3 regions of the Streptomyces sp. CA-278952 genome follow, and region 2 is predicted to be linked to each of the others. Evidence: riboswitches for the same ligand, from Rfam matches in the RefSeq annotation. Region 2 holds a riboswitch; each other region holds the start of a gene.
What was found. Region 2 has a riboswitch for cyclic di-AMP ahead of N7925_RS07395 (M23 family metallopeptidase). Riboswitches for the same ligand answer to the same signal wherever they lie in the genome.

Region 1: another riboswitch for cyclic di-AMP. It lies ahead of N7925_RS19005 (M23 family metallopeptidase); the one in region 2 lies ahead of N7925_RS07395 (M23 family metallopeptidase).
Region 3: another riboswitch for cyclic di-AMP. It lies ahead of N7925_RS03510 (M23 family metallopeptidase); the one in region 2 lies ahead of N7925_RS07395 (M23 family metallopeptidase).

What each region holds. Positions count from the first base shown of each region.
Region 1 is NZ_CP112880.1:4,246,135-4,256,267, forward strand. Features, by position in the region: gene N7925_RS18995 (MerR family transcriptional regulator) at 1-518, shown strand, start outside; gene N7925_RS19000 (PP2C family protein-serine/threonine phosphatase) at 660-1,868, shown strand; cyclic di-AMP (ydaO/yuaA leader) riboswitch at 2,191-2,343, shown strand; gene N7925_RS19005 (M23 family metallopeptidase) at 2,355-3,386, shown strand; gene N7925_RS19010 (aldo/keto reductase) at 3,566-4,510, shown strand; gene N7925_RS19015 (PrsW family intramembrane metalloprotease) at 4,565-6,109, opposite strand; gene trmB (tRNA (guanosine(46)-N7)-methyltransferase TrmB) at 6,183-7,118, opposite strand; gene lhgO (L-2-hydroxyglutarate oxidase) at 7,111-8,367, opposite strand; gene N7925_RS19030 (sporulation protein) at 8,520-10,109, opposite strand.
Region 2 is NZ_CP112880.1:1,702,270-1,712,402, forward strand. Features, by position in the region: gene N7925_RS07375 (DUF5998 family protein) at 1-458, opposite strand, end outside; gene N7925_RS07380 (bifunctional acetate--CoA ligase family protein/GNAT family N-acetyltransferase) at 545-3,508, opposite strand; gene N7925_RS07385 (HPr family phosphocarrier protein) at 3,681-3,962, shown strand; gene N7925_RS07390 (GntR family transcriptional regulator) at 4,132-4,839, opposite strand; gene N7925_RS07395 (M23 family metallopeptidase) at 5,016-5,831, opposite strand; cyclic di-AMP (ydaO/yuaA leader) riboswitch at 5,845-6,012, opposite strand; gene N7925_RS07400 (M16 family metallopeptidase) at 6,235-7,605, opposite strand; gene N7925_RS07405 (M16 family metallopeptidase) at 7,632-9,014, opposite strand; gene N7925_RS07410 (DNA gyrase/topoisomerase IV subunit A) at 9,283-10,133, shown strand, end outside.
Region 3 is NZ_CP112880.1:810,575-820,707, reverse strand. Features, by position in the region: gene N7925_RS03530 (aspartate aminotransferase family protein) at 1-329, shown strand, start outside; gene N7925_RS03525 (helix-turn-helix domain-containing protein) at 436-1,044, shown strand; gene N7925_RS03520 (DUF6126 family protein) at 1,110-1,283, shown strand; gene N7925_RS03515 (tyrosine-protein phosphatase) at 1,334-2,146, opposite strand; cyclic di-AMP (ydaO/yuaA leader) riboswitch at 2,589-2,749, shown strand; gene N7925_RS03510 (M23 family metallopeptidase) at 2,752-3,708, shown strand; gene N7925_RS03505 (SGNH/GDSL hydrolase family protein) at 3,909-4,736, shown strand; gene N7925_RS03500 (STM4011 family radical SAM protein) at 4,749-5,672, opposite strand; gene N7925_RS03495 (STM4012 family radical SAM protein) at 5,680-7,062, opposite strand; gene N7925_RS03490 (STM4013/SEN3800 family hydrolase) at 7,059-7,889, opposite strand; gene N7925_RS03485 (STM4014 family protein) at 7,933-9,090, opposite strand; gene N7925_RS03480 (STM4015 family protein) at 9,071-10,030, opposite strand; gene N7925_RS03475 (STM4015 family protein) at 10,037-10,133, opposite strand, start outside.

The DNA of each region.
Region 1 (10,133 bases), 2.5 Mb from region 2:
TGGCGCTGCGGGCGCATCTGCGACTGCTCGAACAGGAGCAGGCGCGCATCGGGCGGCAGATCGCCTCGGTGCGGACCACTCTCCACAAGACGCAGGAGGGGATGGAGCTCATGGCTGATGAAGTGTTCGACGGCTTCGACCACAGCGCCCACGAGCAGGAGGTCACCGAGCGCTGGGGCCGGGACGCGTACGAGGAGGGCGACCGCTGGTGGCGTTCGCTCGGGGACGAGCAGAAGAAGGCGTTCCAGGACGAGCACGAGGCCATCGCGCGCGCCTGGGGCCGGGCCAGGGAGGCGGGGTTCGCCGCCGACGGGGCCGAGGCGCAGGACCTCGCGCGGCGGCACTGCGCCTGGCTGTCCTCGGCCAAGGCGCCCAGCCGTTCGTACGTGATCGGGCTCGGTGAGATGTATGTCGCCGATCCCCGCTTCGGAAAGAACTACGATCGGTACGGGGACGGCACCGCCGCCTTCGTACGGGACGCACTGACGGTATACGCGGAACACCGGCTCTCCGACTGACCACGGAAGGCCGGCCCGCCGTCCGCCTTCCCCCTATTCGGCCGATGCGGAGTAGCCGCTCGGCGCGGCTCCGGGAAGCGTGGGCGGGGCGCGGTACCGTCCGCAGCCGTGGGTGGACCGGGCAGGAGTGCACAGGTGGGGATGGCCGACGAGCGGCGCAGCGGTACGACGGGGAGTTTCGACGCCGTGGGCCGGGTGGTGTTCGGGTCCCGGGAGGGTCAGCTGACGTCCGACGGGCGGCGCACGGGGCGGTTCGTCCGGCTGTTGCCGGCCCTGCTGATCCTCGGTGGGCTGGTGTTCGACTCGCTGGCTCCGCCCAACTTCACCGCGGTCCCCCTGTTCGTCGCGGCCCCGCTGATCGCCGCGCCGTTCTTCTCGAAGTCCCGGACCGTCCGTACGGGGATCGCGGCGGTCCTCTCGGTCATCGCGATGCGGCTCTCCGACGGGACGACCACCCAGGTGGTCCCGGTCATCGAGATGCTCACCGTGCTCACGGCCTCGGTGCTGGCCCTCGTCATCAACGGCGTCGTGCGGCGCGGCAACGAGCAGCTCGCCTCGGCCCGGGTCATCGCGGAGACCGCCATGCGGGCCGTGCTGCCGACCCCGGCCGAGCGGATCGGCGGACTCCAGGTGGCCGCGCGGTACGAGGCGGCCCAGGCCGACGAGTTCGTGGGCGGCGACCTGTTCGCCGTCGCGGACACCCCGTACGGCGTACGGGTGGTCGTCGGCGACGTGCGCGGCAAGGGGCTGGACGCCGTCGAGGCGGTGGCGGTGATCATCGGGGCGTTCCGGGAGGCGGCCGAGCAGGAGCGTTCGCTGGAGGGTGTCGCGCAGCGGCTGGAGCGGGCGCTGGCCCGGGAGGGGACGCGGCGGTACGGCCTTGACGCGATGGAGGGGTTCATCACCGCCGTGCTGGCCGAGATCCCGCCCGGTTCGGCCTCGTTGCGCCTCGTCAACCGCGGTCACCCCGAGCCGCTCCTGCTGCACGCCGACGGCGCCCTGGAGGTGCTGGCGCCCTCGGTGCCCGCCATGCCGCTCGGGATGGACCTGGGGGTGTGGCCGGACCGGTCCGACGAGTGGGCGATGCCCGCCGGGGCGACGCTCCTCGCCTTCACGGACGGCCTGTCCGAGGCCCGGGACCCGAACGGGGTCTTCTACGATCCCGCGGCCCGGCTGCGCGGCCGGATCTTCCCCGGCCCGGAGGAGCTGTTGTCGGCGCTGACGGACGACGTACGGCTGCACACCGGCGGGCGGACCACGGACGACATGGCGCTCATCGCGGTCGGCCGGCCGGCGGAGGGGCAGCCCGTGCCCCGGACGACGGTGAAGATCGTGGGCCGGGGGCGATGACGCCGGGCGATGACGCCCGGCGATGACGCCGGGTGATCGGGCCGGGTGATGACGGGGCATCGGAGAGGCGTCGGCGGGACGACGACAGCGTGATGACACGGTGCGTAATCAAAGGGCACCGCTCCGCATAACGTTTGACACACCGTCAGAAAAAGTGGTGTAGCTGAGTTGCGGTCAAGTCGCCCGATTGCGCCCGGTTGTCACCCGTACATCCCTGCCCTGTTCGTTAATGATCAACAGGAACAGCTTGGAATACGGCCCGTCCGTCTATTAACGTTCGATAACGCAGCGCGGTCGTCACAGCCGTCGTCAGAGACGGCGCCGCGCGCGAGCGCCGAATTCCGCAAGGGAACCGGGGAACCACCTACATGGGGTGAATCGGACGCCTGCGTCTCGTCAGAGACGGAGGGGCCCGTAGGAGACCTTCCTGCTCCGAACCCGTCAGCTAACCCGGTAGGCGAGAAGGAAGGAAAGGAGTGCGCCCACGTGGCGTCCAACAAGCCTGCCCCTGAGGCCCCGTCACCCTTCAGTGCCGACACCTTCGGTGGCGAGGAGCGCACCTGGGAGGAGTGGAACCCCACCGCGGAGTCCATCCGTCCCGTGCGCGGCAAGCACCGCGTGGCCAAGCAGCGTGGTCTCGCCCGTAGCTCCACCGTCCTCGGGGTCGGTGTCATAGCGGCTGTCGGTGCCGGCGGCATGGCCACCGCGCAGGACAAGGCGCCGGTCTCCATCTCTCTTCCCGATTCCATCGTGGACAACCTCCCCGACGCCAAGTCCCTTCCCGGCGTCGGGTCTTTGATGTCCGACGAGGCGGAGCCCGCCCCGGTCGCCGCGACCGCGCCGCTCACCACCGCCGGCCTCACCACCGCCGAGGCCGAGCAGGGCACCGGCGCCGGCGAGGCGCTGCGCGCCCGGATCCTCCAGCAGGCCGAGCAGCAGCAGGCCAGCGCCGACGCCGAGGCCAAGGCCGCCGCCGAGAAGGCAGCGGCCGAGAGCGCCGCCGCCGAGGCCAAGAAGCAGCAGGACGACGCCGAGGCCGCGGCCGCCGCGAAGAAGAAGGCGGCCAAGGAAGCGGCGGAGAAGAAGAAGGAGGCCGAGCGGCTCGCCAAGCTCGCCGCCAGCTTCTCCCTCCCCGCCTTCTCGTACACGATCACCTCGACCTACGGTCAGTCCGGCGCGCTCTGGTCCTCGGGCCAGCACACCGGTCTCGACTTCGCCGGGTCGGCCGGTGCGCCGCTCAAGGCCGTGCACAGCGGCACGATCACGTCCGCCGGCTACTCCGGTTCGTACGGCTACCGCACGGTCCTCGAACTCGAGGACGGCACGGAGATCTGGTACGCCCACCAGTCCTCGATCGAGGTCTCCGTCGGCCAGAAGGTCACCACCGGCCAGACCATCGGCCGCATGGGCGACAGCGGCAACGTCACCGGCGTCCACCTCCACCTGGAGGTCCGCACCGCGGGCGGTTCCGCGATGGACCCGATGGCCTGGCTCAACAGCAAGGGCCTGAACGTCTGACCTTCCCGGCCCGAGGCTTCTGACCTTCCGACCCCGCGACCGGCGTCCTTCGTCGCCGCCCCGCAACCCCGGCAGCCCTGACGCACACCCCCCGACGTCAGGGCTGCCGGTCTGTCCGGGGACGGTACGGCCGGCGGGCGACGGAATACCGTCCCCGCCCCGGCCCGTTGAACATCCACATGACTTCTCCGCGCACTCTCGGCAGCTCCGACCTCCAGGTCTTCCCCCTCGCCCTCGGCGGCAACGTCTTCGGCTGGACGGCGGACGAGGACCAGTCCTTCGCCGTCCTGGACGCGTACGTCGCGGCCGGCGGCAACTTCATCGACACCGCCGACGCGTACTCAGCCTGGGTCGAGGGCAACGAGGGCGGTGAGTCGGAGACCGTCATCGGCAAGTGGCTCGCCTCCCGCTCCAACCGGTCCGACGTCGTCGTCGCCACCAAGGCCGGCGCCCACCCCGAGCACCGGGGCCTGGCCGCCGGCACCCTCAAGGGCGCGGCCGAGGCATCGCTGCGCCGCCTCGGCACCGACCACATCGACCTCTACTACACGCACTTCGACGACGAGACCGTCCCGGTCGAGGAGATCATCACCGCGCTCGACCAGCTGGTGAAGGAGGGCAAGGTGCGGCACATTGCCGCCTCCAACATCAGCCCCGAGCGCCTGCGGGCCTCCCTCGACTTCTCCGAGCGCGAGGGCCTCGCCCGGTACGTCGCGCTCCAGCCGCACTACAACCTGGTCTCCCGCGACACCTACGAGGGCGACCTCCAGGACACCGCGGCCCGCGCCGGCCTCGCCGCCGTCCCGTACTACGCGCTGGCTTCCGGCTTCCTCACCGGCAAGTACCGCCCCGGTACGACCGTGGAGAGCGCCCGCTCCGCGAAGGCGGGCGGCCACCTGGAGTCGGAGCAGGGCCTCAAGGTGCTCGCCGCCCTCGACCGGGTCGCCGGGGAACGGGGCGCCGAGATCGCCACGGTCGCCCTCGCCTGGCTCGCCGCACAGCCGACCGTCGCCGCTCCGATCGCCTCCGCCCGTACGGTCGAACAGCTCCCCGCCCTCGTCGCGGTCGCCGACCTGCGGCTGACCGACGGCGAACTCGCCCTGCTCACCGAGGCATCGGCCTGACGGAGCCGGACGCCGCCGCCGTTCGCGGACGCCGAGCTGTTGCTGTTGCTGTGGCTACGTCGGCGGGCGGCGGTGGCTGGGGGGTGTGCCGCCATACGGCTGGGGCGGCGGGTAGGAGCCGGGGCCGTATCCCGGTGTGGGCCCGGGCGCCTGCCCGTATCCGGGCGTGTGGCCGGGGCTGTACCCGTACCCGTACCCGTACCCGTACCCGTACCCGTACCCGTACCCGTACCCGTTTCCGTTTCCGTTTCCGTTTCCGTACGGCGGCGGCATGGGGTGGCCGTGGTGGCCGTGGCGTGGGCGGGCCGTCAGGCGGGCCGCATGGGTGAGGGCCGGGGCCGCGAACTCCCGGCGCTGCCAGAGGTGGTGCAGCAACTCCCGCTCCCGGGCGCCGAAGTCCGGGCCCACCGCGCCGTGGCGGGCCCGGCGGCGCAGCCCCGCCAGGGAGGTCGCGAACGACTCGTACTCCGCGACCGCGCGGGCCGCCGCCCGGCCCCGCGTCCGGTCCGGCTGCCAGTGGCGGGCCAGGTCGCGGGCCATGCCCCGGGCCCGCATGGAGGAGAGCGCCGACGGCTCGGCGGGGGTGAGCCAGCCGGCCGCCGCATAGGCGGGCAGCTCGGCCGCGAGGGTGCGCAGCTCCCGCTGGCGCGACCAGATCGCCAGCCAGGTCACCAGGCCGAATGCCGGGACCATGACGATCCCGTACACCGCGTAGAAGCCGTACGGGCCGAAGGACGACGAACCGTTCCACAGGGCGTGCAGGCCCATCGCCAGGAGCAGCCCCAGCACCGGCAGGGCGATCCGGCGGACCCGGTGACGGCGGGCGCTGACGGCCGCGAAGCCGAAGCCGAGGCCGGTCAGGACCGTGAACAGGGGGTGCGCGAACGGCGACATCACGATCCGCACGAAGAACGTCCCGGCCGTCACCGAGGCGAACCCGGAGCTGCCCAGCTGCTGGTCCTCGCCGAAGGCGTTGCCCAGATAGAGGATGTTCTCGGTGAACGCGAAGCCCGTCGCGGTGAATCCGGCGACGACGACACCGTCCACCACCCCGCTGAACTCCCGTCTGCGGAAGAGGAAGATCAGCAGCACGGCCGCCGCCTTCGCGCTCTCCTCGACCACGGGGGCGATCACCGTCGCCCCCAGGGTGTCGGCGCTCGCCGGATCGGCCGTCGCGGTGGCTATCCAGCGCGTCGCGAACGAGTTGGCGATGATCGCGACGAGCGCGGCGGCGCACGCGCCCCAGGCGAAGGAGAAGATCAGATTCCGCCAGGGGCCCGGCTCGACCCGGTCCAGCCAGCGGAACGCCGCCATCAGCAGAGGGACCGGCAGCACCGCCAGACCGAGGCCGACCAGGAACCCCTCCGGGCCGGTCTGTTCGCGGACGAGGGCGAGGATCACCAGCCCGCACAGCACGAGCGCCACGATGACGGCCCCGGCGCGGAACACCTTGCTGCGCCACACCATGCCGACGCGGCGCGGCCGATAACGCGCTCGGCCGCGCTCCGGCGCGGCCCCCAGGACCTCGTCGAGCCGCTGCTCATGGAGGACCGGGACGGCGGGTCGCGCCTGCTGATGCTGCACGGAGGGGTCGGACACCTCTCGACCCTAACGAGGAGCACCGACACCCGGCGACGGCGCGTCCGGCCGGGACGCGGCCGCACACGGTGTGTCAGACGCGGGCGAACAGCAGGTCGTGGACGAGGTGCCCCTTGTCCAGGCCCTGTCCCTCGAAGCGGGTGAGCGGCCGGAACGCGGGGCGCGGGGCGTATCCGCCGTCGGCCGCGGTGTTCGCGAAGCGGGGGTGCGCGGTGAGCACCTCCAGCATCTGCTCGGCGTACGGCTCCCAGTCGGTGGCGCAGTGGACGACGGCGCCGGGCTTCAGCACCGGGGCCACCAGGTCCAGGAACTCGGGCTGGATCAGGCGCCGCTTGTGGTGCCGGGCCTTGGGCCAGGGGTCGGGGAAGTAGACCCGCAGGCCGTCGAGCGACTCGGGGGCCAGCATCTCGCGCAGCAGGATGACCGCGTCGCCGTTGGCCACCCGTACGTTGGTCGAGTCGGCCTTGTCCGCGAGGCCCAGCAGATTGCCCTGGCCCGGGGTGTGGACGTCGACCGCGAGGATGCCGGTGCCCGGGTCGTCGGCCGCCATCTGCGCGGTGGCCTCGCCCATGCCGAAGCCGATCTCCAGGACGACGGGCAGACCGTCGAAGAGGTCGGCCAGGTCCAGGACCCGCTGCCCGTCGATGTCCAGGCCCCACTTCGGCCACAGGCGCTCCAGGGCGTCCTGCTGGCCGGTCGTGACGCGGCTGCGGCGCGGCTGGAAGCTGCGGATCCGGCGCTCGTGGTGCGAACCGGCGGGGTCGGCGGCGGGGCCGCCGGGGAAGCGGGGCTCCTGGCGCAGTCGGCGCGCGCGCTCGAAGGAGGCGGCCCGCAGCGCGGCGGCTTCGTCGGCCGTGACGTCGGTCGCGGCGTCGGCGAGCGCGTCGGCCGCCGTGGAGCCGGTCGCCGTGGAGCCGGTCGGCACGGTGCCGGCGGGCGCCGTGCCGGGCGCGTCGTCGTCGGGGGCTTCGGCGGGGGTGGGGGTGGGGTTCAAGGGCTGCTCAGACACAATGACCGGATTCTACGGCGGGCGGCTTCCACCCCGCCCCCTGAGCCCGGCGCAGCGCGAGCCGTGCCACCTCCCGGCCGATGGGCAGGCACGCCGTCGCGGCGGGCGACGGGGCGTTGAGCACGTGCACGGTGTGCGGGGCCTCGCGGATCAGGAAGTCGTCGACCAGCGTGCCGTCCTTCAGCACCGCCTGGGCCCGGACCCCGGCGGGCGACGGGCGCAGGTCGTCCTCGGTGACGGCGGGCAGCAGCCGCTGGACGGCCCGGGTGAAGGCGGACCGGGACAGCGAGCGGTGCACCTCGCCCGCCCCGTACCGCCAGTGTCTGCGGGCGATGTGCCAGGTGCCCGGCCAGCTCAGCGTGGACAGCAGTTCGGCGGGGCGGACCTGCGGCCAGGTGTATCCCTCGCGGGCCAGGGCGGGGACCGCGTTCGGCCCGACGTGGACGGAGCCGTCGAAGCCCCGGGTGAGGTGGACGCCGAGGAAGGGGAACGCCGGGTCCGGCACCGGGTAGACCAGGCCGCGCACCAGCTCGGGGCGGGCCAGCGCGTAGTACTCGCCGCGGAACGGCACGATCCGCACCCCCGGATCGTCCCCGGCGAGGCGAGCCACCCGGTCGCTGTGGAGGCCCGCGCAGTTGACCAGCACCCTGGACCGGACGACCGTGCCGTCCGCCGTGCGCACCGCGACGCCCCAGGGGCGCCGGTCTATCGCGGTGACCTCCGCGCCGTACCGCACGATGGAACCGGCGGCGGTGACCTCGGCGGCGAAGCGCCGGGCGACGGCCGTGAAGTCGCAGACGCCCGTCGTGCCGACCCGGATCGCCGCGAGGCCCCGGACCTCCGGCTCGTACTCCGCGATCTGGGCGGGGCCCAGCTCCCGCACGGGCAGTCCGTGCTCGCGGCCGCGCTGCACCAGGCCGTGCAGCCGGGGCAGCTCGGAGCGCTCGGTGGCGACGATCAGCTTGCCGGTGGTGGCGTGGGCGATGGAGTGCTCGGCGCAGAAGTCCGCCAGCTCGGCGGAGCCGCGCAGCGCGTACCGGGCCTTGAGGGAGCCGGGGCGGTAGTAGATGCCGCTGTGGATCACGCCGCTGTTGCGGCCGGTCTGATGGCGGGCGGGGCCGTGCTCCTTCTCCAGGACCGTCACTCTGGTGCCCGGCGCGGACCGTAGAAGCGCATACGCGGTCGACAGACCGACGATCCCGCCGCCGATCACCAGCACATCGCAGTCGTACGCCGCGTGCGTCATCATCACGCCACCTCCCACCCCGATAGTGCACTGACCCACTGACAACCGGCTCAAACCCCAGCCGGGCAGGGCGTGGCGCACACTCCGCCCGGCGGAGCCCCGCCGGGCGACTTCCGTCGCCCGGCTCATCCCGGCTCGGCCCGTTTCGGCCCTGCTCAGCCCGGGGTGACCAGCAGCGGGCGGGCCCGCTCCCGCAGCTCCGCGACGCGGGGCTCGTCCCCGTACGGCTCCAGGCGGTGCAGCAGATCGCGCACGTACTCCGTGGTGCGGGCCGAGGAGATCCGGCCGGCGACCTCCACCGCCCGGGTGCCCGCCGCGCAGGCCGCGTCCAGATTGCCCGACTCCAGCTCGGCGACGGCGGAGACGACGAGCCGCAGTCCGTGGCTGCGGACGAACTCCTCGGTCGGCCGGGACAGCGCCTGCTCGGTGAAGCGCCGCGCCTGGCGTGGGGCCTTCAGGTCCCGGTAGCACTCGGCGGCGTCGGCGGCGAACCGGTCGTAGCCGTAGAAGCCGAGCCAGGGCGGGTCGGAGTCGCCCGCCCGGGACCGCTCCAGCCAGCTCTCCGCGCCCTTGAGCGCGGCCCCCGCGGCCGGTGCGTCGCCGGCCTTCGCGTGGGCCCGGGCCTCCACCAGCCGGAAGAAGCTCATGGTGCGGGCGGTGGCGAGACCGCGGTTGCGCTCGACGGCGGCCTGGGCGAGGTCGACCCCCTCGTCGGCGAAGCCCCGGTAGGTCGCCTGGAGGGACATCGAGGCGAGGACATAGCCGCCGAGCGGGACGTCGGCGGCGGCCCGGGCCAGGCGCAGGGCCTGGATGTAGTAGCGCTGGGCCGCCTCCTGCTGGCCGGTGTCGAAGGCCATCCAGCCGGCCAGCCGGGTCAGCTCGGCCGACGCGCCGAACAGGGCCCGTCCGACCTCGTCGGTGTACGAGCCGAGGAGCAGCGGTGCGGCGTCGACGCGTAAGCACTCGGGAACCATGGAGGAGCGCCAGTCGCCGCCGCCGTACTTGGAGTCCCAGCGCCGGGCGTCCTGCGCCGCCTCGCGCAGCTTCGACACGTCGCTGTGCCCGACCCGCAGCGGTGAGGCGTCCGCCACGGCCTCCGGGCCGGGCTGGAGCGGGACGGAGCCCGCCGCGCCGGGGGTGGAGCCGCCGGTGTGGAGGATGTGTGCGCCCCGGGCGTCCGGCGCGGCTCCCGGTCCACGTGCGCCGGCCCCGCCGGGGCTCCCGGATCCGCCGCCGCGTGCTCCCAGGATGGCGGCCTGCGCCGCCGTCGGGTCCCGGGCCACCGACGGATCGGCGGGGGTTATCAGCCAGCGCGAGGCGGGCGTCGCGTAGGCGCTCACGGAGAACGATCCCGCCAGGGACTGCCAGATCCCGCCGCCGCCCCGCCGCCCGGCCAGATCCAGCCGGTACAGCTCGGTCGCCGACCGGACCGCCTCGCCCACGTCCCGGGGGAAGGCGAGGCCGACCTCCGGGGCCGGGTCCGCGTCGGCGAGGCCGATCTCGTGCAGGGGGACCGGCCGGCCGAGCTTGGCCCCGATCGCCGCCGCGATGAGATGCGGCGCCGCGCCCTGCGGCACCATTCCCTTGGCGACCCACCGGGCCACCGAGGTCTTGTCGTAGCGAAGTGTCAGACCGCGCTGTGCTCCGAGGTCGTTGACCCGCCGGGCGAGCCCGGCGTTACTGATTCCCGCGAGGGCGAGAACCGTGCCGAGCTTCTCGTTCGGCCCGCGTTGCTCCCTGGACATGCGCCACCCCTCGACACACAGACA
Region 2 (10,133 bases):
TAGCCGTGGTCGGCCTCGCAGTTGGCGTCGCCGCAGGCGGCGGGTTCCAGGTCGATCCGGGAGACCGCGCCCCAGCCGATGGTGAGGACGACCTCGCGGGGCAAGGTGCCCGGGACGTACTTCTCCGGGTTGGCCACGACGCGGCTGACCACGACGGAGGAGATCCGCCCCACCTTCACCGACTCGGTGGAGGTGGTGGCGTACGGCGTCGGGGAGCTGGTGTCCGCGGCCTGCTCGTCGGTGTGGCTGACGATGAACCGGTGCTCGGTCAGGACGAGGACCGTCGCATGGCGGCGCACCTCGTTGGAGTCGAACGTGGTCTCCTGGTGCACCAGGTACGAAGCGACCGGTTCCCCGCCGACGGCGGCCTCCACCGCCTCGGCCACGAGGGCCGGGTAGTAGCCGCTGCGCTCGATCGCCGCGCGCAGCCCCTGGGTCGTCGTACCGGTCTTCGCCATGAGCACCATCTTACGGCGGACCGGTGGCTGCCGGGGACGCCCCGGTGGCCGGCGGCGGTCGGTCCCACCGGCGACGGGGGTGGGTCTCAGTAGTTCGGAAGGCGGCGGGGGCCGAGGTCGCTCCGGGCGGGCGGCGGGGCGAGCCGGACGCTCGCGCCGAGCACCGTCAGTCCGTGCGGTGCGACGACGACCGGTTCGAGGGCGACGGAGACCACCTCGGGGTGGTCGTCGACCAGCCGGGACAGCCGCAGCAGCAGCTCTTCGAGCGCGGCCGTGTCGACCGGGGCCGAACCCCGCCAGCCGAACAGCACCGGGGCCGCCCTGATGGACCGGATCAGCTCGGCGGCGTCGCGGTCGGTGGCGGGGACCAGCCGGTGCGCGGTGTCGCCGAGCAGTTCGGAGGGCGCGCCCGCGAGGCCGAAGGAGAGGACGGCCCCGGCGGCGGCGTCGATGGAGGCGCGGACGACGGTGTCCACGCCGCGCGGGGCCATCGCCTGGACGACGGGGAGCAGTTCGGCGGGCTTGCCGAGGAGATCGTTCAGCTCTCCGTACGCCCGGCGCAGCGCCTCCTCGTCGGCGACGTCGAGGCGGACCCCGCCGAGGTCGGCGCGGTGGCGCAGGTGGGGCGCGGTGGTCTTGAGGGCGACCGGGTAGCCGAGCCGGGCCGCCGCGGCGACTGCCGCCCCGGGGTCCGGGGCGGGCAGGGTGGGGCGGACGGCGATGCCGTAGCGGCCGAGCAGTTCGCGGGCCTCGTCGTGGGTGAGCGGGCGGCCGCGCGGGTCGGGGGCGGTGGCGAGCTGCGCCTCGATCAGGGCGGCGGCCCCGGGCTCGTCGATGGTGTCGTCGAGGAACTCGGGGATCTTGCCGGGCACGGCCGCCTGGCGCCGCCACTGGGCGTACTTCACGGCCTCGGCGAGGGCCCGCACGGCGCGTTCGGCGGCGGGGTAGGCGGGGATGCGGCCGGGGCCGTGGCCCGTGGCGGTCTCCGGGGCGGGGCTCCCGTCCGGGGGGCCGGGGGTGGGGTTCGCTTCCGGGGGGCCGGGGGTGGCCGGGGCGGGGCTTGCCTGCGGGGCGGCGGGCGCGCCCGGGCCCGTGCTCGGGGCGGGGGTGGTCGAGGAGGAGGTGGCCGTCCGGCTCCGGTCGGCGGCGGGCGTCACCGTGCGGGGGCCTGGCGCGGCGGTGCTCGACGCGGCGGCCAGCGCCTCGGCGAGGCCGCCGATCTCGACGTGGACGACGGCCACCGGCTTGGCCGCGCCTCCGGCCACGGCCTTGTGGAGGGCGGTGGCCAGCACCTGTCCGTCACCGGTCTCGGCCTCTCCGTTCTCCCCCACCCACGGGATGGCGGTGACGATCACGGCGTCGCAGGTCCCGTCCGCCAGCGCCTCGGCCAGCGCGTCCCGGAAATCCTGCGGGGAGGCGGCGGTGGTGAGGTCGATCGGCGGGCGTGGGCGCAGCCCCTCGGCCAGGCAGGCGTCGTACGTCAACAGGCCGAGGGACTCGGAGTTGCCGAGGATGGCGACCCGGGGTCCGGCCGGGAGCGGCTGGCCCGCCAGCAGGAGTCCGGCGTCGACCATCTCGGTCACCGTGTCGACCCGGATGACGCCGGCCTGGCGCATCAGCGCGGAGACCGTGGCGTCGGGGATGCGGCTGACCGGGACGGCGTGGCCGGGCGGGGTGGAACCGCTGTGCCGGGCCCCCTTGACCACGACGACGGGCTTCACGGCGGCGGTGCGGCGGGCGAGGCGGGTGAACTTGCGGGGGTTGCCGAGCGATTCGAGGTAGAGCAGGGCGACGTCGGTGTCCGGGTCCTCGAAGGAGTACTGGAGGAAGTCGTTGCCGGAGACGTCGGCCCGGTTGCCCGCCGAGATGAACGAGGACAGGCCCGCGCCGCGCCGGTGGAGGCCGGAGAGCAGGGCGATGCCGATCGCGCCGGACTGGGTGAACAGGCCGATCCGGCCGCGGGCGGGCGACTCGGGGGCGAGCGAGGCGTTCAGCCGGACGGACTCGGCGGTGTTGATGATGCCGAAGGCGTTCGGGCCGATGATCCGCATGCCGTACGAGCGGGCCTGGCGGACCAGCTCGCGCTGGAGTTCACGGCCCTCGGCGCCCCGCTCGGCGTATCCGGCGGAGAGGACGACCAGCCCCTGGACTCCGTGCTCCCCGCAGTCGGCGACGGCCTCGGGGACCCGGTGGGCGGGGACGGCGATGACCGCGAGGTCGATCCGCTCGTCGATCTCGCCGAGCGAGCGGTGGGCGGGGACGTCGTCGAGGGTGGTCAGGCCCTCGTCGAAGGCGCGGTTCACCGCGTAACTACGGCCGGTGTAGCCGGCGGCGAGGAGGTTGCGCAGGACGGTGCGGCCCACCCCGCCGGGGGTGCGGCCGGTGCCGATGACCGCGACGGAGCCGGGGGCGAGCAGACGCTGCACCGAGCGGGCCTCTGCGCGCTGCTCGCGGCCGCGCTGGACGGCGAGGGACTTCTCGGTGGGCTCGAGGTCGAGGGTGAGGTGGACGGAGCCGTCCTCGAAGCTGCGGCGCTGGGTGTAGCCGCCGTCCCGGAACACCTTGATCATCTTGTTGTTGGCGGGGAGCACCTCGGCGGCGAAGCGGCGGATGGAGCGCTCCCGGGCGACGGCGGCGATGTGTTCGAGCAGCGCCGAGGCGACGCCCCGGCCCTGGTGGGCGTCCTGGACGAGGAAGGCGACCTCGGCCTCGTCGGCGGGGGCGGAGGCGGGGCGGCCCTGGTCGTTGATGCGGTCGTAGCGGACCGTTCCGATGAACTCGCCGCCGATCGTGACGGCCAGTCCCACCCGGTCGACGTAGTCGTGATGGGTGAAGCGGTGCACGTCCCGGTCGGATAGGCGCGGATACGGGGCGAAGAACCGGTAGTACTTCGACTCGTCGGACACCTGCTCGTAGAAGCTGACCAGTCGCTCGGCGTCGTCCGTGGTGATCGGTCTGATGCGCGCGGTGCCCCCGTCGCGGAGCACCACGTCCGCTTCCCAGTGGTCGGGGTACGCGTGATGCGGACTCTGCTCCGGCGTGGGCTCCATGGGCAAAGCCTACGGCGGGGACCCCGGTCGCGGAGAGATCGGCGCCCGGGCAGTCTGAGGGGGCCGGACCGGGGCCGCCGGAGCACAGGATCCGGACAGGAGGCCGGGCACAGCACCACGCACTGCATGAGAGACTGGTCTAGACAACCGTTGATATGTGAAGGGCAGAACCATGGCTGAGCGCCGCGTAAACGTCGGTTGGGCCGAGGGCCTGCACGCCCGCCCCGCTTCCATCTTCGTCCGTGCCGCCACGGCTTCCGGCGTCCCCGTGACGATCGCCAAGTCCGACGGCAACCCGGTGAACGCCGCCTCCATGCTCGCCGTGCTCGGTCTGGGCGCGCAGGGCGGCGAGGAGATCGTGCTCGCGTCCGACGCGGACGACGCCGAGGCGGCTCTGGACCGGCTCGCGAAGCTGGTCGCCGAGGGCCTGGAAGAACTTCCCGAGACCGTCTGACCCACGCGACCCGGCCCGGCCGGATTCGACAGGTGCGAGAGCCGTGACCCCTTCGAGGGATCACGGCTCTTTCACTTTCGGGAAAGGGCCGTGCATCGACAATTCGGGAATAATTCGGGCAGCGCAAACAACGCCCCGCAATTACTTCTCTCTGTATACGGCTCTTCTGTTAATGGCGGACGCCCGCGATGTTGACGTCATGTTGCGAAGTGCTCACGCGGGGAACGGGCGCGGTGCGCCGCCCCGGCGACTGCGGGCGGCGCAGCCGGTGGGCCCCGATGGCGCGCTCCGCGTACTGGGCGGTCAGCGCCCTCGCCCGCTCCGCGTCGCCGCGCGCCACCGCGTCCAGTATCGCGCCGCGCTCGGCCCAGGAGTCGACCGGGCGGGCCGGCTGCTCGACCGCGTACATCCAGGCGATCTTGTGGCGGAGCTGGGTGAGCAGGGCGATGAGTCCGGGGCTGCCGGAGGCCTGGGCGAGGGTCTCGTGGAACCAGCCGGCCAGCGAGCGCAGATCCTCGCCCTCGCCCCGGCGGGCCCGCTCCTGGCCCAGCCTGACCAGGCCCCGGAGCACTTTCAGGTGGGCTTCCGTGCGGCGCTGCGCGGCGCGGGCCGCGCCCAGTGGCTCCAGAAGCATCCGCACCTCCAGGAGATCGGCCGCCTCCTGCGCGGTGGGCTCGGCGACGCAGGCGCCCGCATGTCTGCGGGTGACGACGAAGCCCTCGGACTCCAGAGTCCGCAGGGCCTCGCGGACCGGGACGCGGGAGACCCCGTAGCGGCGGGCCAGCAGCTCCTCGGTGAGGCGGCTGCCGCGCTCGTGGACACCGGAGACGATGTCGTCGCGGATTGCCGTGCATACCGAATGCGCGGGAATGCGCATGTCCGAACCTCCGCCTTGATCCCCGCGAAACGCGGCCGCCCGACGTCTGTTCCGTGACTCTATTGCAATCCATCGGAATTTCCGATGGCAGGCCGGAATCCATGGATATCTTCGGGCCGGAATCGCCGAAGGCCCCGGCGGGTGCCGGGGCCTTCGGACGGGGTCGCGCGGGCGGGTCAGACGTTCAGTCCGTGGGAGCGCAGGTAGCCGACGGGGTCCATGTCGGAGCCGTAGTCGGGGCTGGTCCGGGCCTCGAAGTGCAGGTGCGGGCCGGTCGAGTTGCCGGTGGAGCCGGAGAGGCCGATCTGCTGGCCGGAGGAGACGCTCTGGCCGACGGAGACCCCGATCGAGGAGAGGTGGCCGTACTGGGTGTACGTCCCGTCCGTCATCCGGAGCACGATGTTGTTGCCGTACGCGCCGCCCCAGCCGGCCTCGACGACCGTGCCGGCGCCGACGGCGACGACGGAGCTGCCGGAGGCGGCCTGGAAGTCCACGCCGGAGTGGCTGCCGGAGGACCAGAGCGAACCGCCGGCGTTGTAGCCGGTGGTGACGTGGGAGCCGGCGACCGGGAGGTGGAAGGCGTTCAGGCGGGCGCGCTCGGCGGCGCGGGCGGCACGGGCCTTCTCCTCGCGGACCTCCTTGGCGCGGGCCTCGGCCTTGCGCTCGGCCTCCGCCTTCGCCTTGGCCCTTTCGGCCTTCTCGCGGGCCTCCGCGGCGGCCTTGGCCTTCGCCTTCGCGATGGCGTCGGCCTGCTGCTTCTGGGCGTGGGCCTGCGCGTCTATCTGCTCGGCGAGAGTGGCGTCGAGGGCGACGGCCTGGGTGAGGCCGGTGTCGGCGACCTGGGCGGCCTCGGTGTCCGCGGCGAGGGCCGGGGAGGCCAGCGAGCCGAGGACTCCGGTGGTGGCCAGAGCCGCGATGCCGACGGCCTGGGCGCTCCGGCGCGTGAGGCGGCTCGGGGCACGGTGCTTCCCGGTGGCACGGGTGAACGCCATGGAGGGGCTGATCCTTTCCTTCCTTCTCGCCTACCGGGTTAGCTGACGGGTTCGGAGCAGGAAGGTCTCCTACGGATCCCCGCGCCGGGTTCGCGGCACGGGCCTCCGATTCACCCCAGGGACTGCGTGGGTCCCCGGCTCCCCAGGCTCGCGCCTGACGGGGACTCGGCGATGACTGCCCGGCGCCGCGGCTGCGGCATACGGGTGGCGGACAGCCGAGCCGACGCTAGGCGGGGCGACTTCCCATCACCAAACGGACAAGGGGATTTGTCGCACATCCCACAGGGCAGACAGGTAACTTCTTCCCCAAAAGGGATGAAATGGATTAATCGGCCAGAAAGTGAGGACCCCGACGAACGTGCGTTCGTCGGGGTCCTGTTGGCGACGGTGTGCCACCCGTACGTCAGCCGGTGACGACGGACACCTCTCCGATGCCGAGGGCCTTCACGGGCTCCTCGATCCGGGCGGCGTCCCCCACGAGGACCGTGACCAGCCGGTCGACCGGGAAGGCGCTGACCACGGCGGCGGTCGCCTCCACGGTGCCCGTCTCGGCGAGCCGGGCGTAGAGGTGGGCCTGGTAGTCGTCGGGGAGGTGCTGCTCGACCTGGTCGGCCAGCGTGCTCGCGACGGAGGCGGCGGTCTCGAACTTCAGCGGGGCGACGCCCACCAGGTTCTGCACGGCCGTCTCGCGCTCGGCGTCGGTCAGCCCCTCGGCGGCCAGCGTCCGCAGGACCTTCCAGAGGTCGTCCAGCGCCGGCCCGGTGGACTCCGTGTCCACCGAGCCGCTGATCGCGAGCATGGCCGCGCCGCCCGAGTCGGGGCCGCTGGAGCGCAGCACCTGGGCGAAGGCCCGCACTCCGTAGGTGTAGCCCTTCTCCTCGCGCAGCACCCGGTCCAGCCGGGAGGTCAGGGTGCCGCCCAGGCAGTACGTACCGAGCACCTGGGCGGGCCACACGCGCTCGTGCCGGTCGGCGCCGATGCGGCCGATCAGCAGCTGGGTCTGGACCGCGCCGGGGCGGTCCACGATCACGACGCGGCCGGTGTCGTTCGCGGTGATGGGCGGCACCGGGCGGGCCTGGCCGGCGTTGCCCGACCAGTCTCCGAGGGTCTCCGCCAGCAGCGCGTCCAGGTCGATACCGGTCAGGTCGCCGACGATCACGGCCGTCGCGGTGGACGGCCGGACGTGGGCGTCGAAGAAGGCGCGCACGGCCCCCTCGTCGATCCGCCGGACCGTCTCCTCGGTGCCCAGGCGCGGGCGGGACATCCGGGCGGTGGCCGGGAACAGCTCCTTGGAGAGCTGCTTGGCGGCGCGCCGGGAGGGGTTGGCATGCTCGTGCGGGATCTCGTCGAGGCGGTTGCCGACGAGGCGCTCGATCTCGCTCCCGTCGAAGGCCGGGGCCCGCAGCGCCTCGGCGACCAGGCCGAGGGCCTTGGCCAGCCGGGAGACCGGGACCTCCAGGGAGACCCGGACGCCGGGGTGGTCGGCGTGCGCGTCGAGCGTGGCGCCGCAGCGCTCCAGCTCGGCGGCGAACTCCTCGGCGCTGTGCTTGTCGGTGCCCTCCGAGAGCGCCCGCGACATGATCGTGGCCACGCCGTCCAGGCCCTCGGGCTCGGCCTCCAGCGGCGCGTCCAGGAAGATCTCCACCGCGACGACCTGCTGGCCGGGGCGGTGGCAGCGCAGCACGGTCAGCCCGTTGGGCAGGGCGCCGCGCTCGGGCGCCGGGAAGGCCCAGGGGCGGGCCGTGCCGGGCGTGGGCTGCGGGTGGTACTCCATGGCTACTCCAGTCACGGCGGCGTCGCTCACTTGTCCGCCCCCTCGTGCGCGTCGGTGCCCTCGGTGGCTGCCGTGCCCTCGTCGGACCCGTCGGCCTCGTCGGTCGGCTCGACGGGCTCGTACACCAGCACCGCCCGGTTGTCGGGCCGCAGGGCCGCCTCGGCCGCCGCGCGCACCTCCTCCGCGGTGACGTCCAGGACGCGGCCCACGGCGCTCAGGGCGAGCTGCGGGTCACCGAACAGGACCGCGTAGCGGCACAGTTCGTCGGCGCGGCCGGCGACCGTGCCGAGCCGGTCGAGCCACTCGCGCTCCAACTGCGCCTGGGCCCGCTCCATTTCCTCGGGGGTGGGCCCCTCGGCGGCGAACCGGGCCAGCTCCTCGTCGACGGCGGCCTCGATCGTCTCCACCTCGACGCCGCCGGACGTCTTCACGTCCAGCCAGCCGAGCGAGGGTGCTCCGGCGAGCCGCAGCAGTCCGAAACCGGCCGCCACCGCCGTACGGTCGCGCCGGACCAGACGGTTGTGCAGCCGGGAGGACTCGCCGCCGCCCAGCACGGTGAGCGCCAGGTCGGCGGCGTCACAGGCGCGGGTGCCGTCGTGGGGGAGGCGGTAGGCGGCCATCAGGGCGCGCGCCGGAACCTCCTCGTGGACCACTTCGCGCAGCTGCTCGCCGATGATCCCGGGCAGCGTCCCGTCGCGCGGCGGCTGCTTGCCGTCGTGGGAGGGGATGGAGCCGAAGTACTTCTCGATCCAGGCGAGGGTCTGCTCGGGATCGATGTCGCCGACCACCGAGATCACCGCGTTGTTGGGCGCGTAGTACGTACGGAAGAACGCGCGGGCGTCCTCCAGCGTGGCCGCGTCCAGGTCGGCCATGGAGCCGATCGGCGTGTGGTGGTACGGGTGGCCCTCGGGATACGAGAGGGCGGTCAGCTTCTCGAACGCGGTGCCGTAGGGCACGTTGTCATAACGCTGGCGGCGCTCGTTCTTGACGACGTCGCGCTGGTTCTCCATGGACTCCTCGTCGAGCGCGGCGAGGAGGGAGCCCATCCGGTCGGCTTCCAGCCAGAGCGCCAGCTCCACCTGGTGGGTGGGCATGGTCTCGAAGTAGTTGGTCCGCTCGAAGCTGGTCGTCCCGTTGAGCGAGCCGCCGGCCCCCTGGACGAGCTCGAAGTGACCGTTCCCCTTGACCTGGCCCGAGCCCTGGAACATCAGGTGCTCGAAGAGGTGAGCCAGACCGGTGCGTCCCTTGACCTCGTGGCGCGAGCCGACGTCGTACCAGAGGCAGACCGCGGCGACCGGGGTCAGATGGTCCTCGGAGAGCACCACGCGCAGGCCGTTGGCCAGGCGGTGCTCGGTCGCTGTCAAGCCGCCGGAGCCGGCCTGTGCGGTGGCCGTGTGACCCATGGGCATGTACGTCCCTTCGATCGCGATACTGGACTTCCTGCCAGACCTGCCACTCTAAGCAAGCGCACCGGCACCTGGCGAAGTTCCCGTTCCGCGGATGTTTCCGTCGATGGTGTCGCGGACGCTGTCCGGGCGGGCCCCCTCGGCCCGCTTCGGACGGGTCGAGGTCGGCGTTGTCAGTCCGGCGGTCCACAATGGACCGCGTCAGTAGCTCGTGTCGTACCGAACAAGCTCAGGTTGTCCGAACAGAATCTGTGAAGGAGTCGCAGCCGCGATGGCCCGCCGTAGCACGAAGACCCCGCCGCCGCCGGACGACTTCGAGGAGAAGATCCTCGACATCGACGTCGTCGACGAAATGCAGGGCTCCTTCCTCGAGTACGCGTACTCGGTGATCTACTCCAGGGCCCTGCCCGACGCCCGCGACGGCATGAAGCCGGTGCACCGCCGCATCGTGTCCCAGATGAACGAGATGGGGCTGCGCCCCGACCGCGGCTATGTGAAGTGCGCCCGTGTCGTCGGTGAGGTGATGGGCAAGCTGCACCCGCACGGCGACGCCTCGATCTACGACGCCCTGGTGCGCATGGCGCAGCCGTTCTCGATGCGCCTCCCCCTGGTCGACGGCCACGGCAACTTCGGTTCCCTGGGCAACGACGACCCGCCGGCCGCCATGCGGTACACCGAGTGCCGGATGGCCGACGCCACCTCGCTGATGACCGAGGCGATCGACGAGGACACCGTCGATTTCCAGTCGAACTACGACGGCCAGGAGCGCGAGCCGGTCGTCCTCCCCGCCGCCTACCCCAACCTCCTGGTCAACGGGGTCTCCGGGATCGCCGTGGGCATGGCCACCAACATGCCTCCGCACAACCTGGGCGAGGTCATCGCCGCCGCCCGGCACCTGATCAAGCACCCGGGCGCCGACGTCGAGACGCTGATGCGCTTCGTCCCGGGACCCGACCTGCCCACCGGCGGCCGCATCGTCGGGCTGGGCGGCATCAAGGACGCGTACACGGCGGGCCGCGGCACGTTCAAGATCCGTGCCACCGTCGCCGTGGAGAACGTGACGGCCCGCCGCAAGGGCCTCGTCGTCACCGAACTGCCCTTCGCCGTAGGCCCGGAGAAGGT
Region 3 (10,133 bases), 890 kb from region 2:
GCGGGCGCGGGCTGATGATCGGCATCGAGTTCGGCCGGCCCGGCTCGCTCAAGCTCCGCAGCCGCTGGACCATGCTCCAGGCGGCCCGCAAGGGCCTTTTCGCGCAGATGGTCGTGGTGCCGCTGCTCCAGAAGCACCGGATCCTCACCCAGGTCTCCGGCGACCACCTGGAAGTGATCAAGCTGATCCCGCCGCTGGTCATCGGGGACGCGGAGGTGGACCGCTTCGTGGCGGCCTTCACGGCCGTCATGGACGACGCGCACAGCGGCGGCGGACTGATGTGGGACTTCGGCCGGACGCTGGTCAAGCAGGCCGTGGCCAACCGCTGACCGGCCCGCACACAGGAGTGGCCAACCGCTGACGGCCTGGCACACGGGAATTGCCTCTGAGGCAAGTTATTTGCCTCAGAGGAAAGATCCTGGCCCAATGGGAGGCATGAACACTTCGGACGCCGGGGTGCCGGACGAGCTCCCCGGCGTCGCACCCCGACTGCGCGACCTGCGCCGCGATCGCGGCCTCACCCTGGAGACCGCCGCCGGCCGGGCCGGACTCTCCCCGGCCCATCTCTCCCGGCTGGAGACCGGCCGCAGGCAGCCCTCGCTGCCGATGCTGCTCGGACTCGCCCGTATCTACGGTACGACGGTCTCCGAGCTGCTCGGCGAGCAGCCGCCCGAACGGGACGCGATCGTCCGCGGCGGCGGGTTCGAGGGGGCGGAGGCCGACGGCTGGATGTACCGGCAGGCCGGCGGGTCCGGCCGCGCGATGCAGGCGCTGCGGGTGCGCGTTCCGTACGGGGCCCAGGGCGACCTGGTCCGGGTCCATCCCGGCGAGGAGTGGCTGTACGTCCTGGAGGGGCGGCTGCGGATCGGGCTCGGCGACACCGTGCACGACCTCGAACCCGGCGACAGCGCCCACTTCGACTCGCTCACCCCGCACCGGATCGCGGCCGTCGACCGCTGCGGCGCGGAGCTGCTCTTCGTCCACTCCCTGCTCCAGAGCCCCGCCGCCGAGCTGTGCCTCGGCAGCGCCCTCCACGCGCGCTGAACCGGCTGTCCCGGCCGGCTCCAGCCTTCGCTCCACCGGCCGCGAGGCCGACAGAGAGGACCGTCATGTCCGATTCCGAGCACTACGACCCGCTGGGCCCCGGCCGCCGCCCGAACGAGGACCCGCAGGAGAAGCGGATGCCGCGCGGTGTCGTCATCCGGCTCTTCGCCTACTTGGTGGCGGGCCACGTCGTCGCGGGCTTCCTCTACCTGCTCTTCGAGGTGGCCGGGAGCAAGTGACGGCGTTCGGACGACCGCCCGCCCCGGACGGATCGCCCCCCCCGTCCGGGTCAGCCCAGGTCGAGCAGGCGCTCGCGCAGCCGCTCCCGGGTCTCCGGGGAGACGCTCAGCCCCTCCGACAGGTAGCGGTCCGTCGTTCCCCAGTTCTCCTCGATGGCCGTGAAGGCCGCCGCGAGGTAGGCGGGCCGCGCCCCGAAGAGCGGGTCCAGCAGCTCCAGCACCTCGGGAGACATGCCGGTGCCGGACGCGTCGGAGCGCTTCACGGCGTAGCGGCGGTGGAGGTCGTTCGACTTGAGGTAGTCCTCCTCGATCGCCTCCGGCTCGACGCCGACCGCCAGCAGGGCGACCGCGATCGAGAGACCGGCCCGGTCCTTGCCCGCCGCGCAGTGCATCAGGGCGGGGACGCTGTCCTCGGCCAGGGAGTGCAGCACCCGGCTGTGCTCGGCGGTGCGGTCCAGAATCGTCGCGCGGTACATCCGGATCATGCGGTCGACGCCCTTGCCGTCCGCGAGGACGGAGCGCAGCTGCTCGATGTTCCCGTCGCTCACCAGCCGCCAGAACTCCGCGCCGTCGGCCGGGTCCGAGAGCGGAATGCTGACATTGCGGACACCGGCCAGCTCGATGTCGTATCCGTCGAGCCGGTGGTCGGCGGAGTGGCGGAAGTCGAAGATCGTGTGCAGCCCGAGCCCGCCGAGGAAGACCGCGTCCTCGGCCGTGGCGTGCGCCAGGTGGCCGCTCCGGTAGAGCCGCCCGAAGGCGGTGCGCCGACCGTCCGCGGTGGGGAGCCCGCCCACGTCGCGGAAGTTGCGGACTCCGGTCAGCACGGTCTCTGTCGGCGGGACCTGCGGCACCTGTTGCGTCACGGTGGCTCCTGGGATCTCTGGCGTCGGCGCGGCTCGCCGACGAGGGCGCTCCCGTGACGATACGACATCGATTCGACGGAAAATCATCACGGTCGCGCCCCGGTGCGGAGTGCCGAGGCCGCCAATCTGACCCGGCGTCAGCAGCGAGGCCGACCGCATGTCCGTATTGGTGCATTTCGCAGAACATGCCCCGCTAATGGGGGAGATGGGATTTCGGAGGTGAGCGGGATCATATCCGTGACGGTCCGTGGTGAGCTCGCCCCGGAGTATTCCCGTTGCCCGCACGGAAATCCAAGATCCGTAATCCACGGAGGGTGACGGGAAATCCGGGGAGAAATCGAATCGATGATTCCGGTGCGCAACCGATGGCTTGTTCTGCTCGTCCTCGCTCGTTTACGGTCGCCGCAATCCGGACGGACCGCCTAATCCTGCCGCCGCCCGGAATTCGCACCCACCCACTCACGCGTGGCAGGAGCGGGGGAACCAGGTAAGCCGCCGATCCGGAGCGATCCGGACCGGCTCGGGGTGAAGTCGCCGCAACGCGACCGGGCATCTCCAGCCCGAACCCGACAGCTCACCTCGCAGGCGCCGGAGAGGAACTTCCCATGCCCGCAACGGGTAAGCACCGCCGTCCGAAGTCCGGCCCGATCTCCCGCGGCGTCCTCGTCGCAGGGACCGGCGGCGCCGCACTCGCCCTCCCGCTCATCGGCGCCACCGTCGCGAACGCGGCGGACCAGGCCGCTCCGGCCGCGAAGCCCGCCGCCGCCTCGGTCGCCGCCGCGCACACCGCCCCGGCCGCAGCCCCCGCCGCGTCGAAGGCCGCCCCGAAGACGTACGCCGTCGTCTCCGGCGACTACCTGGCGAAGATCGCGGCCGAGCACCAGCTCAAGGGCGGTTGGGAGAAGCTGTACCAGGACAACCGCTCCACCGTCGGCGAGAACCCCGGCCTGATCCACCCGGGCATGAAGCTGACCCTCGGCGCCAAGGGCTCCGCCCCGGCCGAGAAGTCCGCGGCTCCCGAGGCCGCCCCGAAGAAGGCCGCTCCGGCGCCGAAGGCCGCGCCGAAGGAGGCGCCGAAGGCGGACACCGTCTCCGCCGACGACTCCGAGGGCTCCGACAGCCCGTCGCGGACCGGCTCCTCCGAGGCCACCGGCTCCGGCTGGTCCGCCCCGCTGGCCAGCGCCAACGTCACCACCCAGTACCGCGCTTCCGGCGCCAGCTGGTCCAGCGGCTACCACACCGGCTCGGACTTCCAGGCCGCCTCCGGCACCCCCGTCCTCGCCATCGGCCCGGGCACCGTGGTCTCGGCCGGCAACAGCGGCTCCTACGGCAACGAGGTCGTCATCCAGCACGAGGACGGCATGTACTCCCAGTACGCCCACCAGTCCTCGCTCAACGTCTCCGTCGGCCAGACCGTGACCGGCGGCCAGCAGATCGGCCTCTCCGGCTCCACCGGCAACTCCACCGGTCCGCACCTGCACTTCGAGGTCCGCACCGGCCCGAGCTACGGCTCGGACATCGACCCGATCGCGTACCTGCGTCAGCACGGCGTCTCCGTCTGACGTCTCCGTCTGACGTCTCCGTCTGACGTCTCCGTCCGACCGGACGCGGCGAGAGGTGATCGAGGGGCGGTGCGCGACGGCGCACCGCCCCTCCACTTATTCCGGCTTTACCAAAAACTGACCGGGTGGTCTATCTCACCACCCGTCAACCCCGTATTACGGTCGCGTAGGTCACATCGCACGATGCAGGATATGTGCTTGTGGCAGACGATTCGAGAAACAACCAGCAGCACACCATCGGGTCGTACGCGGCGATTGGCGACAGTTTCACCGAGGGCGTCGGGGACCCCGGCCCCGGCGGGACATATCTCGGCTGGGCGGACCGCTTCGCGGTGCTCCTCGCCGACCGGCTCCCGGCCCCCGGTGGGGCGGCCGGCCCCGAGGACTTCCCGCACGGGGACTTCCGCTACGCCAATCTCGCCGTACGAGGACGTCTCCTCGACCAGATCGTCGAGGAGCAGGTCCCGCGCGCCAAGGAACTGGCCCCCGACCTGGTCAGCTTCTGCGCGGGCGGCAACGACATCATCCGCCCCGGCACCGACCCCGACGACCTCGCCGAGCGCTTCGAGCGGGCGGTCGCGGACCTGAGCAACGCCGTCGGCACGGTCATGGTCACCACCGGCTTCGACACCCGGGGCGTTCCGGTGCTGCGCCACATGCGCGGCAAGATCGCCACGTACAACGTCCACCTGCGGGCCATCGCCGACCGCTACCACTGCCCCGTGCTGGACCTGTGGTCGCTGCGTTCGGTGCAGGACCGGCGCGCGTGGGACAACGACCGGCTGCACCTGTCGCCCGAGGGCCACACCCGCGTGGCGCTGCGCGCGGCCCAGGTCCTCGGCCACGACGTGCCCGCCGACCCCGACCAGCCCTGGCCGCCGCAGGCTCAGCGCCGCCCCTTCGACGCACGGCGCGACAACATCCAGTGGGCCCGCGAATACCTCGTGCCCTGGATCGGCCGACGGCTGCGCGGCGAGTCCTCCGGCGACCATGTCGAGGCGAAGCGCCCGGACCTCCTGCCGCTGTAGCCGTCGAGCCGGTCAGGGCTCCAGCAGGGGAAGCGCACGCCGGGTCGGGCCCGGCACCACGAGCCCGACCGGCGGCGTGCCCCCGGCCGGGGGGTTTCCTGCCGGTATCCGCTCCAGGACACCGCCCGCGAACACGTCGTACAGCGGCAGCGACTCCAGATGCACATAACCGATGTGGCAGTCGCACACGGCGAGCGGACAGGACCGCGGGCCGAGCGCCCGGCGGTAGCTGCCGTCGTAGAGATTCCCCAGCTCCGCCTTGACGAAGTGACAGCGCCGCACCGTGCCGTCGCCGTCCACCGAGATCACCGACTCGCCCGTCCGGCAGGGCAGCCCCGCCGAACGGTGCGGATCACGGCTGTAGGGGAACAGCGGATCCAGCTCCGTCCACCGCGCCGCCTCCGCGTCGGTGTAGGTGTGGCCCTCGGCGGCGTTCACCCAGAGATAGACCTCCTGCGGCAGCGCCGCCCGCAACCGCCGCGCCTCCTCCAGATGGGCGTCGAAGCCCACCACGCCGACGCTGTAGCGGATTCCCCTCGCGGACAGCTCCCGGCACTTGCCCAGGAACCGCTCGTACGGTGTCTGCCCCGGGTGGTACGTGCACCAGAGCGCGACCCGCTCCGGATCGGCGTCGGCCAGCCAGTCGGTGCGGCCGCTCAGGTTCGTCTGGATCGCCACCCGCCCGATGTGCGGCAGCCGTGAGAGATCGGTCAGCGCCCGCCGGTACCAGGAGCGCACCAGGCCCTCGCCCCACGGGGTGAACAGCACGGACAGCCGGTCACCGGTCCGCTCCGCGGCCCAGCCGGTGAACCGCTCCAGCGCCTCCCGGTCCGCCGTGAGCTGCGCGCGGCTGTCCCGCCGCTTGGCGAACGGGCAGTACGGACAGTCGTAGTCGCAGGAGGCGAGCGGGCCCCGGTAGAGAATCGTCAGGTCCATGGCCCCGTCACCTCCGCTCGTACGCGGCCATCGCGGCCCGCACCCCGGGGGAGAACAGCGCGGGACCCAGCGCGTCGGAGTGGGCGAGGCCCGACGGGGACAGCCTCAGCAGACCGTCCGGCGCCGACGCGTCCAGCCAGCCACGGGCCGCGAACCCCGCCAGCTCGGCCGGGAAATCCGCGCCCGGATCCGTACCGAACCGGGCCCGGTAGTCCGCCACCGGCAGCCCCGCCGCCTGGAGCAGCGACTGCAGCAGATGCCTCCGTCGCGCCTCGTCCGCGTCGACGTACCGGCCGACCTCGGCCCGGGAGAAGTCCTCGACGGCGGTGAACCCGTCGATGATCGACCGGATCTCCCGCATGTCCACCGCGTAGTCGAAGGAGTAGTGCAGGGCCGCCGTGTACGAACGGGCACCGCAGCCGAGGCCGATCATGCCGTCGGTCTGGCAGGCGTAGTCCTCGGGACCCTTCTGTTCCCGCGGTCCGTCGGACCGCCGGAACATCCGCATCGACACCTGTTCGTAGCCGTGCGCCAGCAGATGGTCCCGCCCCACCGCGTACAGCCGCAGCCGCTGCTCGTCCCAGGCGGCCTGCTCCAGGGCCTCCGCCTCGGCGCCGGCCGCCGCGCCCCGGCGGTGCAGACCGGTGAGCGGGCGGACGTACAGCGGATAGAGATACAGCTCCTCCGGCCGCCAGGCCAGCGCCGCGTCCAGCGAGGAGAGCCAGCTGCGCTCGGTCTGCCCGTCGATGCCGTAGATCAGGTCGATGTTCAGCACCGGGATCCGGGCCTCGCGGATCCGGCCGAGCGCCGCCTCCACATCGGCGCGACGCTGCGGACGGACGGCGGCCCGCGCCTCCTCGTCCACGAAACTCTGCACACCGATGCTGATCCGCGTCGTGCCCCGGTCGGCCAGCACCGCCAGTCGGTCCGCCGTCGCCGTGGACGGGGAGGTCTCCACCGACAGCGGCACCGAGCGCAGGTCGGCGCCCATCCGCTTCTCCGCTATGTCGCAGAGCCGCTCCAGCTCACTCGCGGTCAGGAACGTCGGCGTGCCGCCCCCGAACGCCGCCGCGGCGAACCGCACCGGCTCCTCGTCGCCCAGCGCGTCCCGCACGGCGACGGCCTGCCGCTCCAACGCGTCCAGATAGCGCGTTGTCAGCTCCTCGGGCGCGCCGATCCGGGTGAAGAGGTTGCAGAAACCGCAGCGGACCTCGCAGAACGGTATGTGGAGGTAGAGGGAGAGCGCGTCCTTGGGCTCCGCCGCCCACAGCGACCGCAGCGCCGGACGGTCCCGAAGCGGCCGGTAGGCCGTCTTGTGCGGATAGGCGTAGACGTAACTCTCGTACGGCCGGACGGCGGTGGCCGCTCCCGCGGCGACGGTGGTGGTCATCGGGCGGCCCCCGGGGCGAGCGACGCGGATGGTTCGAGGAAGAAGTGGGCGTACGGGACGGTCCAGACGGCCGGGTGGCCGAGCCGGTGACCGGTGTAGCCGTCGTCGCCGTAGGCGGTGCCGTGGTCCGAGCAGACGATGGCGAAGCACCGGCGACGGCTGCTCGCCGCGGCGAAGAGCCGGCCGATGTGCCGGTCCACGTACTCCAGGGCCGCCGCGTGCGTGGCCCGGGAGTCGCCCGCCTCATGGGTCGCCCCGGGCAGATGGAACCAGTTCGGCTGGTGCAGGGCGGACACGTTGACGAAGAGGAACAGCCGCTGCTCCCGGGGGAGCGCCGCGACGACCTGCTCCGCCCTGGCCACCTGCTCCTCGAACGAGGTGGGGGAGGCGACGCCGAAGCCGGGTTCCCAGTGGCTCTCCTGGAACATCCCGGGCAGCACCGATCCGAGCGGCCCCTGACGGTTGAAGAAGCCGACCCCGCCGACGCACACCGTGCGGTAACCCTCGGCGGCCAGCCCCGACACCAGATCCGGCGTGTCGAACACGAACGTGCCGTCCGCCGTCGTCTCACTGCCCGCGAACCGCGCCGCGAACAACCGGGGATGCGGGCCGGGGGAGGCGGGCGTCGGCAGGAACCCGGCGAACATCGCCTGGTGCGAGGCGTAGGTGAAGCTGCCCGGAGCATGCCGCTCCTCCCAGCCGCCCCCGGGCAGATGCCGGGCGAGGTTGGGGAGCCGCCCGGCATCTGCCAGCTCGACGGCGACATCGTGCCGCAGGGTGTCCAGGGTGACCAGCAGCAGATCGTGGCTTCCCACGACCTCGCCCATGTCGGGCCGGCCGCAGCCGCCGGGCAGCGGGGACGTGTCGGGGTCAGGAAGGGGTGACGGCACGGTGGTTCCTTGCTCGGTCCAGTACGGCGGCGACCTGCGCCGCATAGGTGTTCAGACCCTCGGCGCCGCTGCCCGGCAGACCGGTCAGTCCGGGCAGCAGGTCGCCGAAAGCGTTGACCTCGCCGACGGCGAAGCGCCGCCAGCCGGCCGTGGGCAGGAGGTCGACGCCCACACAGGGCGTCCCGGGGAAGCAGGCCGCCGCCCGCTCGCACATCGCCAGCGCCTCACGCCAGCAGCCGCCGGCGGCCGCCACGGCGGCCCGGACCTCGTCGAGGTCGCCGCGCGCTCCGCCCAGATGCAGATTGGTCATGGGGCTCGTGCTCGTCCGCACCACGGCGTGCGTCGCCCGGCCGCCGACCACCACGATCCGCAGATCCGCGGCCCGTCCCCGCTGGGACGCCTTCGGCAGCCAGCGCTCGATGTGCAGCCCGTCCGGGGCCAGCGCGTCCACGACCGCGCCGACCTCCGCCTCCGAGCTGTAGCGCCGCACCCGCAGCGAGTTGAACAGCCGGCCCGACGCGTCCCGCTCCACGGAGGTGCTCGCCCGGACCCGGCCGGGTCCCGCCGTCTCCACCGCCAGCACCCCGGAGGCGGAGGAGCCGTGCGCGAGCTTCACGAACGCCCGGGGCATCCGATGCTCGCGCAGCAACTCCCGTACGTCGGACCAGCCGCGCACCGGGGCCGCCCCGGGGCCGGACGTCGGGGAGGCGGGCACGGGGACCCCCGCACGGTCGAGGAGCCCGTGGCACAGCCGCTTGTCGAAGAGCACGGCGATGTCACCGGGGGAGCCCAGCACCTCGGCGCCGGCGGCCGAGGCGGCGCCCGCCACCGCGCCCACCGCCGCGGTGAAGCGCTCGTACCACCGGGCCGAACCCTCCACCCGGGTCGGGTCGTCGACCCCGCGGAGCAGCCGCTCCACTTCGTCGTCCTCACCGGGCGAATCGATCCGTACGCTCTCGCCCGCCGCGAACGCCGCCTCGCCGCGCAGCACCCGGAGCCAGGGCACCACCCGGGCCGGCGGCAGCCCGGCCGAGCGCACGGCCTCCTCGAAGAAGGCGACCCGGCGGTTGTCCGGATTGCCGACGACCGCGAAGCGCGGCACCGGGCCGTCCCCGCCGCTACTCGCTGACCGCGACATAGCGTTCCGGTTCGTAGTCCTCGTCGTCCGGGTCCCCGTAGTCCTTCTCGGCCTCGCCCGCCTCGACGACGGCCGGGGCACACGCGGTCCTGACGCGGTCCAGCACCGGCTCGGTGAGGTAGTGGTGGCGCAGGTCGAGCGTGGCCAGGTGGTTCAGGGGCTGCCCGTTGAGCAGGGCCTCGCCGCCCGTGTCGCTCAGGGTGCCCATCGACAGCGCCAGGGTCTCCAACTGGGCGACGACGGGCGCGGAACCGACCGCGGCGGCGATCTCGTCCTGTATCTCGCTGTTCTGCAGCCCCAGGTGGCGCAGCCGGGGGAACACGCCCCCCGACAGGACCGGCCGGATGTCGTCGACGGTGGCGTCGCCGCCGTACCACGATCTGCCGAACCACAGGTCCAGCCGCTCCAACGCGGGCAGTTGGCTCGCGGAGACCGCCCGCACCACCTCGCCGGGCAGGCCGCCGGACTCGAAGCGCAGCGACTTCAGCGACGCATGGCGCAGCGGGCGCAGCCCCAGCCCCTCCCGGCCACAGCCACGCACGGCGAACTCCTCCAGCAGCGGCAGCGCTTCGAGCACCGGGGTGATGTCGCACATCTGCAACCAGGACACATGGCACTCCTCATCCACGACATCGGCGAGGAAGAGCCCGCGCAGCCCGGGGAAGCGGTCCGCGTGGGCGACGATCAGCTCCATCACCGGGGCGAACGGCGTGTGGCCGTCATGCCACCAGGGGCCGACGACGAGCGCCTGGACCCGGGCCGTGTCCACCGTGTCCAGGAACTCCTGCCACCAGCCGGCGAAGTCCCTGTCCTCGCCGTAGTCGCCCTCCAGCCGCCAGGCCACGGTCTCGGCGGCGGGCAGGAATCCGGACGACGGCGCCGGGGTGTGGACCGGCAGCCCGTGGAAGCGGTCAAGGTGCTCGAGGCCGATGTATGTCATGGCGCCCTACTCCGAGACGGCGGTGTAGCGGCCCTCGGCACCCCGGTCGCCCCAGGGCTCGCACTTCTCGGAGAGGTCGACCCGCACGCCGTGCGGCTCCAGG